DNA from 2 places in the Peribacillus sp. NPDC096448 genome. Region 1 is predicted to be linked to the other one. Evidence: riboswitches for the same ligand, from Rfam matches in the RefSeq annotation. Region 1 holds a riboswitch; the other holds the start of a gene.

The links. Region 1 has a riboswitch for S-adenosylmethionine ahead of ACIQ0C_RS13075 (5-methyltetrahydropteroyltriglutamate--homocysteine S-methyltransferase). Riboswitches for the same ligand answer to the same signal wherever they lie in the genome.
Region 2: linked by a shared signal. The riboswitch ahead of ACIQ0C_RS19000 (methionine ABC transporter ATP-binding protein) and the one ahead of ACIQ0C_RS13075 (5-methyltetrahydropteroyltriglutamate--homocysteine S-methyltransferase) in region 1 are both predicted to bind S-adenosylmethionine.

Annotation. Positions count from the first base shown of each region.
Region 1 covers NZ_JBIWEU010000006.1:256,650-264,791, reverse strand. The annotation lists gene ACIQ0C_RS13090 (MIP/aquaporin family protein) at 1-66, opposite strand, end outside; gene ACIQ0C_RS13085 (glycerol-3-phosphate responsive antiterminator) at 295-837, opposite strand; gene ACIQ0C_RS13080 (hypothetical protein) at 1,010-1,429, opposite strand; SAM riboswitch class I at 1,584-1,685, shown strand; gene ACIQ0C_RS13075 (5-methyltetrahydropteroyltriglutamate--homocysteine S-methyltransferase) at 1,768-2,871, shown strand; gene ACIQ0C_RS13070 (hypothetical protein) at 3,002-3,526, opposite strand; gene ACIQ0C_RS13065 (CaiB/BaiF CoA transferase family protein) at 3,803-4,903, opposite strand; gene ACIQ0C_RS13060 (amino acid permease) at 5,147-6,628, opposite strand; gene ACIQ0C_RS13055 (M4 family metallopeptidase) at 7,053-8,142, shown strand, end outside.
Region 2 covers NZ_JBIWEU010000011.1:149,579-157,720, reverse strand. The annotation lists gene ACIQ0C_RS19005 (methionine ABC transporter permease) at 1-458, opposite strand, end outside; gene ACIQ0C_RS19000 (methionine ABC transporter ATP-binding protein) at 445-1,461, opposite strand; SAM riboswitch class I at 1,531-1,635, opposite strand; gene ACIQ0C_RS18995 (MBL fold metallo-hydrolase) at 1,919-2,743, shown strand; gene ACIQ0C_RS18990 (hypothetical protein) at 2,807-2,995, opposite strand; gene ACIQ0C_RS18985 (YheE family protein) at 3,081-3,284, opposite strand; gene ACIQ0C_RS18980 (YheC/YheD family endospore coat-associated protein) at 3,348-4,544, opposite strand; gene ACIQ0C_RS18975 (YheC/YheD family endospore coat-associated protein) at 4,541-5,908, opposite strand; gene ACIQ0C_RS18970 (YheC/YheD family endospore coat-associated protein) at 5,912-6,982, opposite strand; gene ACIQ0C_RS18965 (YheC/YheD family endospore coat-associated protein) at 6,999-8,142, opposite strand, start outside.

The DNA of each region.
Region 1 (8,142 bases):
ACCAATACCTGCCCCGAATAAAACCAATATCATCGTACCTAACACTTCTCCCCAAAATGAAGTCATGATAAAACGCCTCCCCTGATAAATTTTTAAACCTTGCCAACAAATAAAAGGAGATCCGCAGCAGAACTATCTTCATAAAAAAATTATGAATAGATCTGTTGTGAATCTCCTAGTCTCCTTCACATTTATTAACTTGTACTGTAAAATATACTAGGTTATGAAAACGCTGTCAATATTTTGTAAAAAAAATTAATCTATTTTTCTGTAATTTTTTTCAATTTCCCCCTATTAGACGATATCCCATAATTCAGTTTTTGAAGTGGTGATTGACGACGCCCCGGCATCAAGGGCATTCAGGACTTCATCCGAAGTACGTATGAGGCCACCTGCAAAAATCGGTGTCTGCAACCGTTCCTTCACTTCTTTTATCATCCATGGCATAGCGCCCGGCAGTACTTCGATATAATCCGGCTTGGTTTTCTGCACCAGCTTATAACTTTTCTCAAGCGCATGTGAGTCTATTAAAAAGATTCGCTGGATGGCAATGACCCCCTTTTGCTTCGCCTTCAATATAACGTTTGATTTGGTAGAAATCAGCCCATAGGGATTATATTCCTGACAAATGAATTCTGTCGCGTACTCATCGCTTCTTATGCCATGGATCAAATCGACATGATAGATCATTTTCTTATTATGCTGCTTTGCCATCATGCTTACATTTTTCAATTGTGATATATGCAAATCAAGAAACACACCTATTTCATAGGAACTTTCTAGAAATCTTTCAAAATCCTTCATGCTTGCCGAAGCAGGCAAAATCTTCTGATCCATTATTATCCTCCTCATTCCCAGAAAAACTCAAAACTTCAAGTCATTTAGTATATTTTAAAGAGCTTGATTTATCAAACACATTTTTTTCATGAACAATGTCATCTTAACACTAACATAACTGGCACACTCTTTATAGATTGCAGCTAAGGATGTATGTAAAATATCCCTTAAATCATAAAGAAAGTTTCATTTTCAAAGCACCTTCGACGAGTTCATACGATTTAATTGTGCCAATGGGAATTTTTCTCACGATGCTCCACGCATTAGCATTGATTTTGATCGCTCTTTTTTCATATTCAAAAAATGGCGGTCTGTTAAATATCCTTTGGTTGATGAAATTACTGTCAATTGGTTCCATTCCCACTAATTCAAACGTAATCGTTCTTCTTTCCACATGAACCGGTTTTAATATAATCCGGAAAGCTACGTCTTTCTTAAACATCATTTTCTTCACTTCCATCGTTCCGGAAAGCACAATATGCTTTGGTGTAATCTCGACTTTAATTTCCTGGCCAGATGATTTCATTTTTATGATTCTCTCTATCATGGCTTCAGTTACCGTTATCGGTATGCCACTTTTGAATGGACTCATCCTTGCATTCCCCCCACTCAAAGCATATGCCGGATTCCCTGATGCGGTTAATATTTCAGCCCGAATCAATAAACGGTATATTCTAAATATTCCAGCTCCAGCCCTTGACCTTTATAAAAACTACCTGTATAGTCATAGTTAATTTAATAGACAACTCTTATCCAGAGAGGTGGAGGGACTGGCCCTTTGATGCCTCAGCAACAGACTGATCTTGTACTGTGCTAATTCCAGAAGTGTAAAAGCTTGAAGATAAGAAGAGTATATAGCTTTGTTGCCAACACCTCTTCTTATTTTTAAGAAGAGGTTTTTTATTTTTAAAAGGAAAGAAGGAATGCAACATGTCCATCACATTAACGAAAGCACCATTCAGGGCGGACCACGTCGGAAGTTTATTAAGACCAGAACGTTTACATATTGCCAGGAAACAATTTAGGGATGGTACCCTTTCGGCAGAGCGGCTCCGTGAAGTTGAAACCGAAGAAATCGAACGGATTGTCGATAAACAAATTGAAGTTGGATTAGAGGCCGTTACGGACGGTGAGTTCAGGCGAACATGGTGGCACTTTGACTTCCTCGAACATTTAAATGGCATCGAGGGATATGTTACTGAAAAAGGCCTCACATTCGATGGTGTGGAAACAGAGAGATATAATGTCCGCAATACCGGGAAGGTTTCATTCAACCCTGAACATCCCTTCATTCGTGATTTCATTGAATTGGACCAAATCGTGAACGGACGTGCAGTTGCCAAGCAAACCATTCCCAGTCCGAATCAATTATTTGCTGCAGGCATTCATAATGCAGACATCTACCCTGATATTGAAGAATATGCAAATGATATCATCAAAGCCTATCAGCACGCTTTGAAAGCCTTTTATGAAGCAGGTGTGCGTTATCTTCAATTGGATGATGTATATATTGCCAGACTTTCATCTCCAGATTTCCAGTTCAAAGATGGAAAATATACGAGGGAACAGTTAATTGATCTTGCACTTCGTGTCATTAATGGAGCATTGGAAGGCAAACCAGAAGACCTTGTCGTCACTACCCACCTATGTCGCGGAAACTACCAGTCGACATGGGCGTTTGAAGGTAGCTATGCCCGTATCGCCCCAACTTTATTGGCAAAAGAAAAAGTGGATGGATTCTTCTTGGAATATGATGATCAACGCTCAGGGGATTTCAAACCATTGGAATACATTCCAAATGGCGGAGCACGTGTCGTCCTGGGAGTCGTCACTTCAAAAAATGGAGAAATCGAAGACAGGGAAGCTGTTAAGGCACGCATCAAAGAAGCCTCGGAATTCGTTCCGCTCGAACAATTATGCTTAAGCCCTCAATGCGGCTTCGCCTCCACCCATCACGGCAACAAGCTAACCGAAGATCAGCAATGGGAAAAGCTGAAATTCGTCGTTGAAGCAGCAAAAGAAGTATGGGAATGATTATTTTCCGTAGGCTTTGAAACTTATTTACAGGATTCATACAACCTAATCGGCTTTAAGCGTGCCGATTAGGTTTACACTTAAAATCCGAAAGCAAACAAAAAAAGAACGGCCACCTGCACGTCCCTTTTTACTTGCAGCTATCTTCATCATCCATTTTCTTCACAAATATATCATCCGTCACCCTATTTTCCAGCTTGTTTCTCAAGGCCAATTCCGCAGCCTTCCCATCACTAGGCGATCCGTCCGAGAAATACATAGGAAACAAGGAGAAAAACATAATATAGAATGAAAAATAGATAAATTGATACCAGATTACCGAGCTGTCCAGGATATTCTGATACACTAAGCTATATATGATCAGCATGCTGATCAAATTAAAGATAGCCCCCCCTAAATAGATCAGCGTATTCGTCAATCGATTATCATGTTTCAATCCCTTGAACTCGCAAGTCCCATTCCAGAAATAATATTTCCTCACTTCTATGTTCCGAAAGGCGAAAAGCTTATTACCACAACCGATCAAGATTTTCTTTTCTGATCCCCCAAAGATCGTAACAAAGAAAATATGCCCGCTCAAATGTATCAGTGTAACGATCGGCATGATCAAAAAAAAGGAAAATAGAAATTTAATGATATCAGAGAGACCAAACATATTTAACTACCCCTCCTCACCAGAGCCATTTCTTTACCAGGATGCTACTCTGATACCCTGCCCACACTAGTTATAACTAGTAAATTTTCACAGTGGTAATATGTTGCTTTCCACAAGTGATAAGAGGATAATCGTTCTCCTTCTGCTTAATTTGGACTGTTTCCAACATATCCCCGGACTCCATCTTAATTTGACCCTCCTCCTGCTTTTCCGGCATTCAAAAAAGGCTATCTCCTTCCAAAGAACCCGGAAAAGTGATAGCCTTTACATCTTTATTTAGCGATTGGGGGTTCGAAGAATTTCTGCGTTGTTTTGTCCTGGCCTCAAGCCTGCATGTTTATATTCAGGGGTGAAAACCGATGTTTTGATCGGGCAGGCGATTTGCTTTTGGACATTTCCTTTTCCGTCAGGTACCTCGACGATCATTCCCCTCGCCTTCAATTGGGGATGCTCGGCCGCTTCGGTGAAGGTCAGCACTGGTTCTGCACATGCCTCGAAATCAGCGAATATCTTCTGCCATTCATGAAAATCCCTTTCGAGGAAAGCCAGTCGGACGGCCGTTTTAAACCTGATTCCGCTTTCTTCATCGCTTTTCATGCTCAATTCATATAATTCGGGTGCACCGATGGCTTCACATAATGCTTTTCGAAAAGGGGGCTCAAGGCTTCCTACCGAAAAATAGCGTCCGTCTTTCGTTTCGTAAAAGTCATAAAAGGACCCTCCGTTCAACATCAGTTTTTCTGGTTCAAGCTCAAGGCCCCCTTGTAGATTCAAAGGTGCGGATATGGCATTCAATGCAAAACTGCAGTCGGTCATGCTGATGTCGATGGCTTGGCCGAATCCTGTTCTTTCCCTGTGAATGACTGCAGATAATATACCGATGACAGCATGCAGCGAGCCTCCGGCAAGATCTGCTATTTGGGTTCCGTTTTTTGCCGGGCCGGCCTTTTTCGTACCGGAATAGCCTGATAGGCCTGCAATCGAAATATAATTGATATCATGTCCCGGTCGGTCTTTATAGGGACCAGTCTGGCCGAAGCCCGTGATGGAACAGTAAATCAGCTTTGGATTGATCGATTTTAATGCCTCATACCCCAGTCCGAGGCGTTCCATGAAACCTGGACGGAATTGTTCAATGACGATATCGTATTCCGTCACTAGGTTTTTTACGGATTCGATTGACTCGGATTGTTTTAAATCCAGTGTGATCGACTGCTTCGATCTGTTAAGATATTGGTTCACACCCCATGAATCCTTTGCTCCCGGCCTCTCCACCTTCAAAACATCCGCTCCTAAATCCGCTAGCATCAAAGTGGCAAATGGGCCGGGCAGTAACGTTGAAAAGTCCAATACTTTTAAATGAGTCAATAAGGTCATCAGCCGTGCACCTTCCCTTTCCCTTGGAAATATTAAAAGCTTTCCCGCCGTTCTGTACATGCAATTTAGCAGAGTTTACGATTATCATATAACACCTCACTCAATATTTGTATAAATTTCCATTCGACAAAAAATCAAAGGCTAGGAATCAGATTCCTAGCCTTTGATAATGAGCTTATACAAAACAAATAAAAGCCGGACAATTTAAAACTGAATTGTCCGGCTGCTTTACTTTAAGCTTGTTCATTCATATTTTTTGTCAAAGTCAAATTCGACTTCATCAAGTTTAACGAATTTGGTCTTTCTTACCAGTTTATAACCAAACCATAGACCAAGGAAAAGCGGGATTCCCAGGTATGCAGCTATTACACTGCCCCAATCGATATGGTCTGAGAAAAAGGCCTGGATATTTTGGGACAGGATGACGATCATGCCAATTAAAATGGCAAAGATCGGTCCAATCGGGAACCATAATGCCTTATATGGCAGCTTCTCCAATGAATGGCCTTGAGCGATGAATGCTTTCCGGAAACGGTAATGGCTGATGGAAATGCCCAGCCAAAAGATGAATCCTGTAATTCCAATGGCATTCATTAACCAAATATACACTTTACCATCACCGAATATGGAAGCTAAAAAGGCCAGCATGCCGATGGAACATGTCAAAATCATGCCTGCAACCGGTACTCCGCGTTTATTAAGTTTTGCAAACAAACGAGGTGCTTGCCCATCCTTTGCCATTGAATATAACATACGCGTAGATGCATATAGACTAGAGTTACCTGCAGATAAGACCGCTGTTAAAATGACGGCATTCATAAGCGAAGCAGCAAAGGCCACTCCAGCTTTTTCAAAGATGAGCGTGAATGGGCTTACCATGACGTTATCACCTTGTAAACTTGGGTTCGTATAAGGGATAAGCAGTCCTATTACGAAGATTGCCAATACGTAAAAGAGCAAGATCCTCCAGAAGACACTTTTAATCGCCTTCGGTATATTCCGTGCAGGATCTTCACTTTCCCCGGCAGCCACACCGACAATTTCGGTACCTTGAAAAGAAAAGCCAGCCGCTATGAAAACGATGAAGACACCCATGAATCCACCCGGGAAAGGAGCGTCATCGACGGTGAAGTTTTTAAATCCAACTGCTTCGCCACCCATAATGCCGACGATCATTAGCAGTCCGACGATTATAAAAATAACGATCGCTGTTACTTTTATGAAGGAAAACCAGTATTCCCCTTCACCATATCCTTTAACGGATAAATAGTTCAATAGGAAAATGAGCACCAAGAATGATGAACTCCATAACAATGATGGACTATTCGGAAACCAGAATTTCATGATCATTGTCGAGGCTGCCAACTCTGCGGCTATCGTCATCGACCAATTGAACCAATATGTCCATCCCAAGGCAAAACCAAATGCCGGATCGACGAATTTAGATCCATAGGTACTGAAGGATCCGCTTGTCGGCATAAAGGCTGCCAGTTCCCCTAAACTCGTCATCACAAAGTACACCATTGCCCCAACTAAGGCATAAGCAAGTAGCGCGCCGCCTGGCCCAGCTGTATGAATGGCTGCCCCGCTGCTGAGGAACAGCCCGGTGCCAATAGCGCCGCCAATGGAAATCATCGTTAAATGGCGGGATTTTAAACCGCGCTTTAATTCTTGTTCTTCTTGCTGTGGAGGTTGCAAGATGTCATTTTCTTGTTTTGGTATCATAATTTTTCATCCCTTTCTATATAAGCGCTTTCATATATGGGGAAATCCATTTAATAAATTTTCCTATTTCATAAACTTTCAAATAGATCTAATTTACAATTCGAATTCCTTTTCTGAATATATGCAATTTTCATGCCAGATTTACAAAACGCAATATTCCACAAATTATTTTAAAAAATACCTTCAATAGACAAATTTTTTTGCACTTTACGCCACGTTTTTTTGCACATTATGCCATGTTTTTTTGCACTTTTATTCATTTGGATTAATTTAAATACATTCCAAATATTACTAAAAGAATATATTCAAAGAATATTTCTATTAAAATCCATTTTTATCCATTTTATTCCTTTAAATGTCATATTTTTTGCGAGTTTTCTCCATTTGATAATAATATGAAACGATGTAAAAATGAGGTATTCTCATGAAGGAGTTGAGTGTTTTGAAAGGTAAGGTATTTTTAGGAACTGCACTATCCGTCGGTCTATTATTTTCTGCTATTCCCCATCAAGAAGCTTTAGCGGCAAAAAATGTATTAAGTGTTGAGAAGTATAATAAGCATAAGGATTCGCTAGAATACAAGTCTGGGAAACTTACGGACCCATCAAAGCAAACGGCAGAAGAAATCATTCTTACCTTTTTTGATGAAAACAAAAAGTCTTACAAGCTAGAAAAGCAAAAGGCGAAGGACTCCTTCACGATCGAGAAAGAAAGCAAGGATGAACTAGGCAATACCGTCCTTAAATTACAGCAAACCTATAAAGGCGTACCTGTATGGAATTCCACACAAGCAGTATTGATTGACGCTAAAGGTGTATTGACTGTCGTGTCCGGTACGGTTGAAGCCAATCTAAACACGAAATTAGGGAAAAAGGCTAAAAAGGGCATCAGCGAATCCGAAGCTATCAAAATAGCTGAAGCCGATCTTGGGTTCACACCTGCCTACGAACAATCACCTGAATCTGACCTATATGTCTACGCAAATGAAGGCAAGGCAGATTATGTATATAAAGTCAATTTGAAATTCTTAAGTCCGGAACCAGGAAATCATAATTATTTCATCTCAGTCAAAACGGGTAAAATCCTGAATAAATATAATACACTAGATGAGGTGACGGGGACCAACTCCGTCGGAACGGGCACGGGCGTCTTAAACAATACCGTGTCGCTGAACACTACCTTATCCAACGGTCAATACTACTTACAAGACAATACACGCGGTAAAGGCATTTACACGTATAATGCCAATAACCGTTCAAGATTGCCTGGTACACTCTTTTCCAACACAACAAATGCTTTTACTGCTTCTGCCGATAAAGCTGCGGTGGATGCCCATTATTATGCGGGTAAAACCTATGATTATTACAAATCGACATTTGGCAGGAACTCCTATGATGGTAATGGAACCATCCTGAAATCAACCGTCCATTATGGCTCAAGATACAATAATGCTTTCTGGGATGGCACCCAAATGGTTTACGGTGATGGAGATGGCACGACGTTCATCCCATTGT
Region 2 (8,142 bases), on a different contig from region 1:
TGAATGATTCCCGGTTTTGCTTCTGGAAGAAGTACATCCTTAATGATCATCCATGGAGTGGCTCCTACGGCAATTGCAGCTTCTATCACTCCTCTGTCTATTTCACGTAATGCCGTTTCAACGATTCTTGCAAAAAAAGGTATTGCGGATACGGACAGGGAAACAGAAGCCGCTCTTGGCCCTATTGTCGATCCCGTAAGAAGGTCCGTTAAAGGAAGGAGGGCGACCAAGAGAATGATGAACGGGATGGAACGGACAATATTGACTGTGAAACCGAGAGATCGATTCACGATGCTATTTTCAAAAAATAAATTCCTGGTTGTCGTAAACAGCAATACTCCAAGCGGTAAACCGATCAGCAGGGCTACTGCAAGAGAAACGCCGACCATATAAATCGTTTCAAGAAAGGCTTTATTAAGATCAGGTAAAATATTGACGATGGGATTAAGCAGTGACATGTTTTAACACCTCCACAGAACTGGAACGATTTTTTATATATTCCAATGCCGAATGAATTTGGGCGGCATCGCCAATTAACTCGATGATTAAAATGCCTAAAGGAACTTCCTGGATATACTCAATTTTACCGTGTAAAATATTACCCTTGACTGGATGGGATTGGAGAGTATCCGAAAGAATCGACTCACCGGCGGTTTGCCCTTCGAATTGAATTTTAATAATCGTACCTTCACTTTCTTCAATCAAGTGCGAAGGGAGTTCGAAATCCAGTACACTGCTAATGAATTGCTTCGTTAACTCCTGCTTAGGCTGTGAAAATATTTCATAAACGGGTCCTTCTTCAATTACCCGGCCATCCTGCATGACGGCGACTCGGTGGCATAGTTCTTTGACTACTTCCATTTCATGTGTAATCAATACGATGGTGATACCAAGCTCACTGCTTATCTTTTTCAACAACTGTAAAATCGCTTTTGTAGTTGTTGGATCAAGGGCTGAAGTCGCTTCATCACATAATAGTACAGTGGGGTCATTTGCTAAGGCTCGAGCTATGCCGACCCGTTGCTTCTGTCCACCGCTAAGCTGTGCCGGATAGACATCTTTCTTATCGCTGAGCCCTACGATTTCCAACAATTCCAATACACGTAACCTGATCGCGTCCTTCGATCGGTGCGCGGCCTTTAAGGCGAAAGCGACATTTTCATAAACGGTTTTTGAACTGACCAGGGAAAAATGCTGGAATATCATTCCGATTTTTTGTCGTTGTTTACGAAGCTCTTTACTTGATAAAGAGGTTAAATCAATGCCGTCGATGATGATATTTCCACCTGTCGGACGTTCAAGCAAATTCAAGCAGCGGAGTAATGAGCTTTTTCCAGCTCCGCTGTAGCCGACAATTCCATATACTTCGCCAGTTTGAATGGTCAAAGATACGTTATCCACTCCGATAACTCGGTTTTTCTTCGAGACGTATTCCTTTCGGACTGAACGGATTTCAATCATGAGCTTTCCCCCTTAAACATTAAAAAAGCTGCCTCTATCATTCAGAAAGAGGCAGCGAAATTATATCTCGTCTTATCTTTCAGAATGCAATCATTCTGCAGGAATTGGCACCGTTCCCTAAGGGCGGTTGCCGGACATCACAGGGCCTGATCCCTCCGTCACTCTTGATAAGTAAATTATTATTTTAGAATATTTCAAGTTTTATAATATAATCTATATTATTTGTAAAATCCGACAATGTCAATCGTTTCTTTGATTTTTTTTGTCGTTAAATTTGGTACAGTCCATAAAACGATTCATGGAAAAAGGGCGATTATGCAATAATCCTGCATTTTCATCCAGGTTAATTATTCCGATATTTCCTTGTCAAAAAGGTAAAGTGGTACTACATTTATTATAGTAAAGTTAAAAAAAGGAAGATGAAACTATTTTTGTACAATGATGGGGAGGAAATTGAATGATAGAGATTAAGACGATAAATGATGTCGTTTGTGTGCATGGGACTCCTGGCGGGAACAAGGCGGGGATGAGTGTTTATGTCTTTTTAACGGATGGCCTATTGATAGATACTGGAGCACAGATATTAATGGAAGAGCTCATTCCATTCTATGAGTCCGCAGACTTCGACTCAGTGGCCCTGACTCACTATCATGAAGACCATACTGGGGGCGCTGCATGGATACAGGAGCATAAAAAGGTCCCTCTTTTCATTCACCCGATGTCGGTTGAGGTTTGTGCAAAGGATGCAGTATATCCTGAATATCGTAAAGTTTTCTGGGGAAAGAGAGATGCCTTTAAAGCTGAGCCGCTAGGGAAGGCCATTCATTCCCGTACCCAAACGTGGGAGCCGATTTTTACCCCAGGTCATGCAAAGGACCATATGGTGTATTTGAATCACAATAATGGCGTACTCTTTTCAGGAGACCTTTTCGTAACCCCAAAAACAAAGCTTGTCTTACGGGAAGAGTCTGTTCCGGTCATCATCGATTCCATAAAAAGATTGCTTCAATATGACTTCGGGGAAGTGTTTTGCTGCCATGCTGGGTATGTTCCTGATGGGAAGGAAATGTTTCGGAAAAAACTTGATTATCTTGAAAATCTCCGAGGGGAAATTTTCCTCTTGCATTCTCAAGGGCTGACCGTTCATGAAATCCAGCAGTTCGTTTTACCGAATCGCTATCCCCTTATCGAAATATCTGGGCATGAATGGGATTCAGAGCATATCATTACATCGATATTAAACGAAAATATTTTGAATGTGATGGAGAATGGAACTATTTGATTTTGTCTTTTTAACGCTCTGACTGATATAAAGGAGGGCTCTCCATAAGAGCGCCCGCCATTGTTATTTATTGATATTGGGATCTGTTTCATCATAAAAATCATGTGCTTCTTCGATGTTCTGAAGGTTAGCGACTTCATACACATTTCCGCCCGCCATTCCTTCATTGATGATACGGTCGATATCTAAATAAACGGAGTCCTTGCCATCATATTCGGTATCCTTCAAAAATGTCATTTTTTCTTTATCCAAAATAAATCCCTCCTAGCCTTTTCTTTAGTTTAGGCAAAGGAGTTTTTTTTATTCCGTTTAGCGATTTCATGAATGTATTGAGGGTTCATTCATATACATGGAAGACCATTAAATCATGTATCATGCTTTTGAGTTTGGTTTCATCTGTTTCGGAAGGCGGATTGGCTGTCCACTCGATGGATCCATCTTTATGATACAATGCTTGGACTGCCTGCTTGTTGAAATAAAAGGAAATTTTCCATCCTGGCAGATTCTTATGCAATGGTGCCCATTGAAAATGGGTGATCATATGTATTACCTCCATATATACAGTTTCTCATTTAATTATAATGGAAAACGGCAACTGGAGGTGTTATTTTATTGTCAGGTTGGGAAAAGTTAATTCAATGAAAAGATTTTTTAAATGCAAAAGCCTGTTTGTTTCAATTTCCTCCTCATCGAATTGCATGGGCTTTGAGTTCACTTCGTATATGAAGAGCGCGCCCGATTCGTCTTCTCCTATATCAATGGAAAACTCTCCGAGAAACCCGATTTTTTTTGAAAGTATCTCACCGCATTTCTGGGCAATATTCGCTAATTTTAGATTCAGGCTTCTTGATTGCAGGTCTTGATAAGGAAAAAGCTTCCCGCCTCGGGGAGTGTGGGTGGTGATTTCCTGAGTTTGTGACATCCTTACCGCTTTGCCGGTCACTTTATAAAAACCTTTTTCATAATGGACGAGAATCCGGTAATCATAACGATGTCCAACAAGTTTTTTTGGTGTGATCGCCTGTTGAGCAAGATAGCTCCTTTTTAATAAATCCCTTTTTTTCGTTTCCCAGAAGGATGCAAAATCCGGGAAGGACTCACTATGTTTTAAGCTATTGAACAATAGAGTATCATCATCATTTTTGATAATGGTATAGATGCCTTTCCCTTGGCTTCCTTTGCATGGTTTAAGGTATATATGCCTGTAGGTCTCCAGGAAAGCATCAAGGCAACTGCTGTTTCGTAAGATCATGGTGGGCGGAAGGTGATTGGTGAGGGATCCATCTTCAACTAATGCTTCGAACATCACATATTTATCTATAAAACAGGGGTTGAATAGATTCATTCGGTAATCTTTAAAATGTGTGATAAGATGTTGGAATTCCTCTGACGCCTCATAGCTCCTCGAGGGGATACGGTTATAGACGATGTCAGGGAAGGGCACTTTACATTCGATCCACTTGTTTGAAATGGAGGAAAAAACATACCCTCTCATCGACTCGGAATGAAGGGCATTTCCTGTGAATACATACGCCAATATTCCATGTTTCAATAAATATAATGATAGGTCCCGAAAAAGGGTCAGGTTTCCACCCAAACCTGATTCCTTTTTGGGATTGGGAACAGTTAAAATTCCGACGGCAAGCATCCGGTTACCCGGAAATATTGTGATTGGAATTAGAGGTTGATTCGAATGGTCCTTTTTATAGCTGATTTCTTCTTTGGCAGAGCCGGCGAAAAGTTCCGCATTCTCATGAGTGTGGTACCAATTTTCAGTGGGGATATCGTAAAAAATGTTCATTGCGGCACACTGATTGATTTCGTAATCGTCTGTTCCGTAAGATAAATGGCATAATCAAGGCTTAGCTTTCTGGTCAGCAATTCGAAATCCTTGAGTTTTGGATGGGAGAAGATGGAACGTCCAGGTTTGGAATTGGCTTCAAACATCCAAACCTGCCCTTTTTTATCCAATCCAAAATCAAATCCTATTTCTGCAATGATGCCGTCCAAGTTCTTTTCTATACTGTCACTTAAAATCAGTGCTGCTTCCGATAGCTTTCGTTCGACTTCTTTCGCCTCATCGTCATCTCCGAACAGTTCGGCAACCGTTTTGATGACACCCCCGCTTTTAATATGGGTCGTGACACTGCCGGCGCCGGCGATCTTTGCGGCAATCGCGGTCACCTGCCATTTTCCATCACTGTCCTTGTTCGTATGGACCCGGAAATCCACTGGACGTTTTTCAGATCGAATTAATGGGATGCCCTGCTGTACGATAAGATTCTCTATCGGGCGGTCGTGAAAAATATGTTTAACGATGGATTCCAATGTCGAAAACCTTTGCAGTTTATTTTCTTTTGCTTCATTTGTATAGCGGCAATAGTAAACATTCTCATGCTTATCATAAAGAATTTGGTGAATCCCTAGACCGAGGCTGCCGTGAATAGGCTTTATATAAACTTGCCGGTAATGGGAAAGAAGGGTTTCCACCACGGATATGGATTGAAATGGATACGTTTCCGGCAAATAAGGCAGTGCCCGCTCATCTGCGCATAACCTTTCATTTACATCCCATTTATTGAAAAATCCAGGGTTATACCATGGTATGGTATATTTTTTTTGAAATTTCTGCTTCACTTCTTTAGGCCCATCACGGTTTTCCGTCAACCGATTTGGGAGCCGGTCATAGATGACATTGGGAAAAGGAAATTCATTAATGTGCCAGTCATCGTTATCAAATACATAGCCTTTGATTGTCTCCTCATCCCAATTGATTACATTCTCTCCAAAAACAAAGGGAATACAGCCTGTGGTCTTGCTAAGCGAAAGGAGCTTTGCGAAAAATTCCGACCTCTCCCCTAATGGTTTGTTTGAAAGGCCAGTGAAGCCTGAGGAAAAGATTCCGACAAGCGGTCCGATATGGATGCTCTTGCCGTATATGAATAAATGAAGGGGAATATCGGTATGATCGAATATTAGAGATTCCGCAAGACTTTCCGATAGCACGATTGATTGATTGACGGCCGGGTTTTGTTTGACGATGGCAGGACATGAATGTCGTCCGAAATAAATTAATTCAATCTCTGCCAAATCTCCTAGCTCTGAAGGGTAGTAGAGAACATTGCCAGGGATAGCGGCAATTTCGGCAGGATAAGTCTTTCTCACTTCCTATTCACCTGCTTTCTGAAGCTGTTCGGCTAAATACTGGCTATACTCAAACGGTGCACGATGAATATCTTTCATGGTCTCCGGCTGTAGTGCCTGAATGATTTTCCTACCGGGCTTCGAGTTAATGTCCATTATCCATATTTGGCCTTTTTTATCGATGCCAAGATCAATTCCCAACTCGAATAATCTTTCAAAGACAGCTTCGGTTTCTACGGGCAGGGTGCGAAGGATATGCTGAATCTTTTGTTCGACAGCAATCGAAATCGTTTCCGGGTTTCTTTTGTTGAAGGTATCCAATGAAATGGCTTCCCCGCCTGTGGCAAGATTTGAAGTAATTCCATCTTTTTGTCCCATACGAATTCCGCGGCCCCGTTCCATCCATTGATTCTTCTCGTTTTTTTGAAGTAAAATCCGTAAATCGAATGGCTCATTATTTTGGCTGCAAAGTTCCAAATATGGCTGGCAAAGGTAACGGTATCGATTTAATAAATGCTGCAGCCATTTGTTAAGCTGAGATTTGGAGGAGAATTGGCGGTCATATTTGGTGCCCTTTTTCGTCATGGAAACCAAAGTGCCGTCTTCGGTTTTTGAAAGGAGATAGATTCCTGTACCGCCTGCACCGAATTCAGGTTTGATGATGATTTTATCCAGGCGTTCCAAATGATCGGTAATATCTTCAGGTGTCGTCACTTGTACGGTCTCTGGAAAAAATGCCTGTAGGTGTGGATGGTTTTTTAGGATTTGGTACACTTCCCACTTACCAGGAAGGCCCAGCCCTAAGAAATTCGAGTTATCTTTTAACCAATCGATTTTGTGTCGCGTTTCCGTTGACTCACGGACTAAACCATGAAAACAGCGATCATATACAAAATCAGGTAAATCAAAAGAGGTGGCGATCCAAGTTTCGTTCTCGGCATCAAAATGCTCGCCCCTCACCTTTTTCAGATCCATATCAATATTATCCGGTGAAAATTTGCAAACTTTCATATTAAATGATTTAGCGGTTTTGGCTATTTCGGTGAAGTAGTTGTTTTCATGAGTATCCGACGCGGCCATTAATCCTATTAACACGTGCTAGCAACTCCTTTTATGGATGGTTTTCGCGGTTAAGGGCAAGCATGAAATCGATGATTGATTTTACTGATGGACGAAAGGTTTCATAGTTGCCTTGGAATTTTTTTGAAGGTTTTGAATTCACTTCGATGATCCATGGATGGGTATCGGTATCCAGTGCTAAATCAATCCCTAGCTCACCGAATGAATCGTCAAGGTTTTCGACTAAGGCCTGTGCAGTGTTTTTAGCCAGCCGTACAAGCTTTTGATATATGCGGCTGGCGTCCTGAAGTTCAAATGCTTCTTTTAGAAAATCCGGCCCATTTTTCATCAATCCGCCTTGTGCAAGATTGGAAACAATGGTACCAGGGTCCCCAATCCGGGCAACCATTGATGAAACTTTCCATTCAAGCTGATCGTTCCGGTGAAGTAGTATACGGAAATCAACTTTTCTCTGATCTATTTCGAATAGGGAAATCCCTTTTTGAAGAATGAAGGATCGTTTTCTGGAAAATCTTTTTAAGGTTTCAAACAACTTTTCATCCGTATCAGCAAAATGTACATTCTGGAGATGTCCGGATTGCTCGATTTTCCATTTTTCAGCTACTTGCGTTAATCTGCAAATATTCCTGCCTTGGCTGCCTGATGCGGGTTTAAAGTAGATTACCGAATGCTTTTCTATAAAACTCAAGAAAGATTCCTTTTCGTTAAACAGTATCGTCTCTGGCAAATTTGGCAACAGATCATCTTCTAGGATTAGCAGTTCATGTACATCATGTTTGGAGAGGAACCTTCCGTTGAACATCGGAATCGATCGTTCCTCCAGTTCAGTTTTAAACAGCTTGAAAGAATGTGATTGCTCAAGTTTCCGCGAATGTATCCGGTTATAAAATACATCAGGAATGGGGAGGCGCAAGGCTTTCCAGCCATCTTGCCCTGGCAGGTAGCCTTCCACAACACCATCTTGAAGAGACTGCAGTTTTACTAAATAGAAGGGGATGCCCTGCTGATTACAATATGATTTCATTTCCTGATAAAATTTCTCCATCTCGCCGAATGTCCCGTCCTGCAAGGGAGTCTGGTTCATGAGTGAAGCGAAGAATGGGCCTATTTTAATCGACCTTCCTTCCGCATGGTATGAGACGGAGATTGGATCGGAAAAATCGGGTAAGGATAAA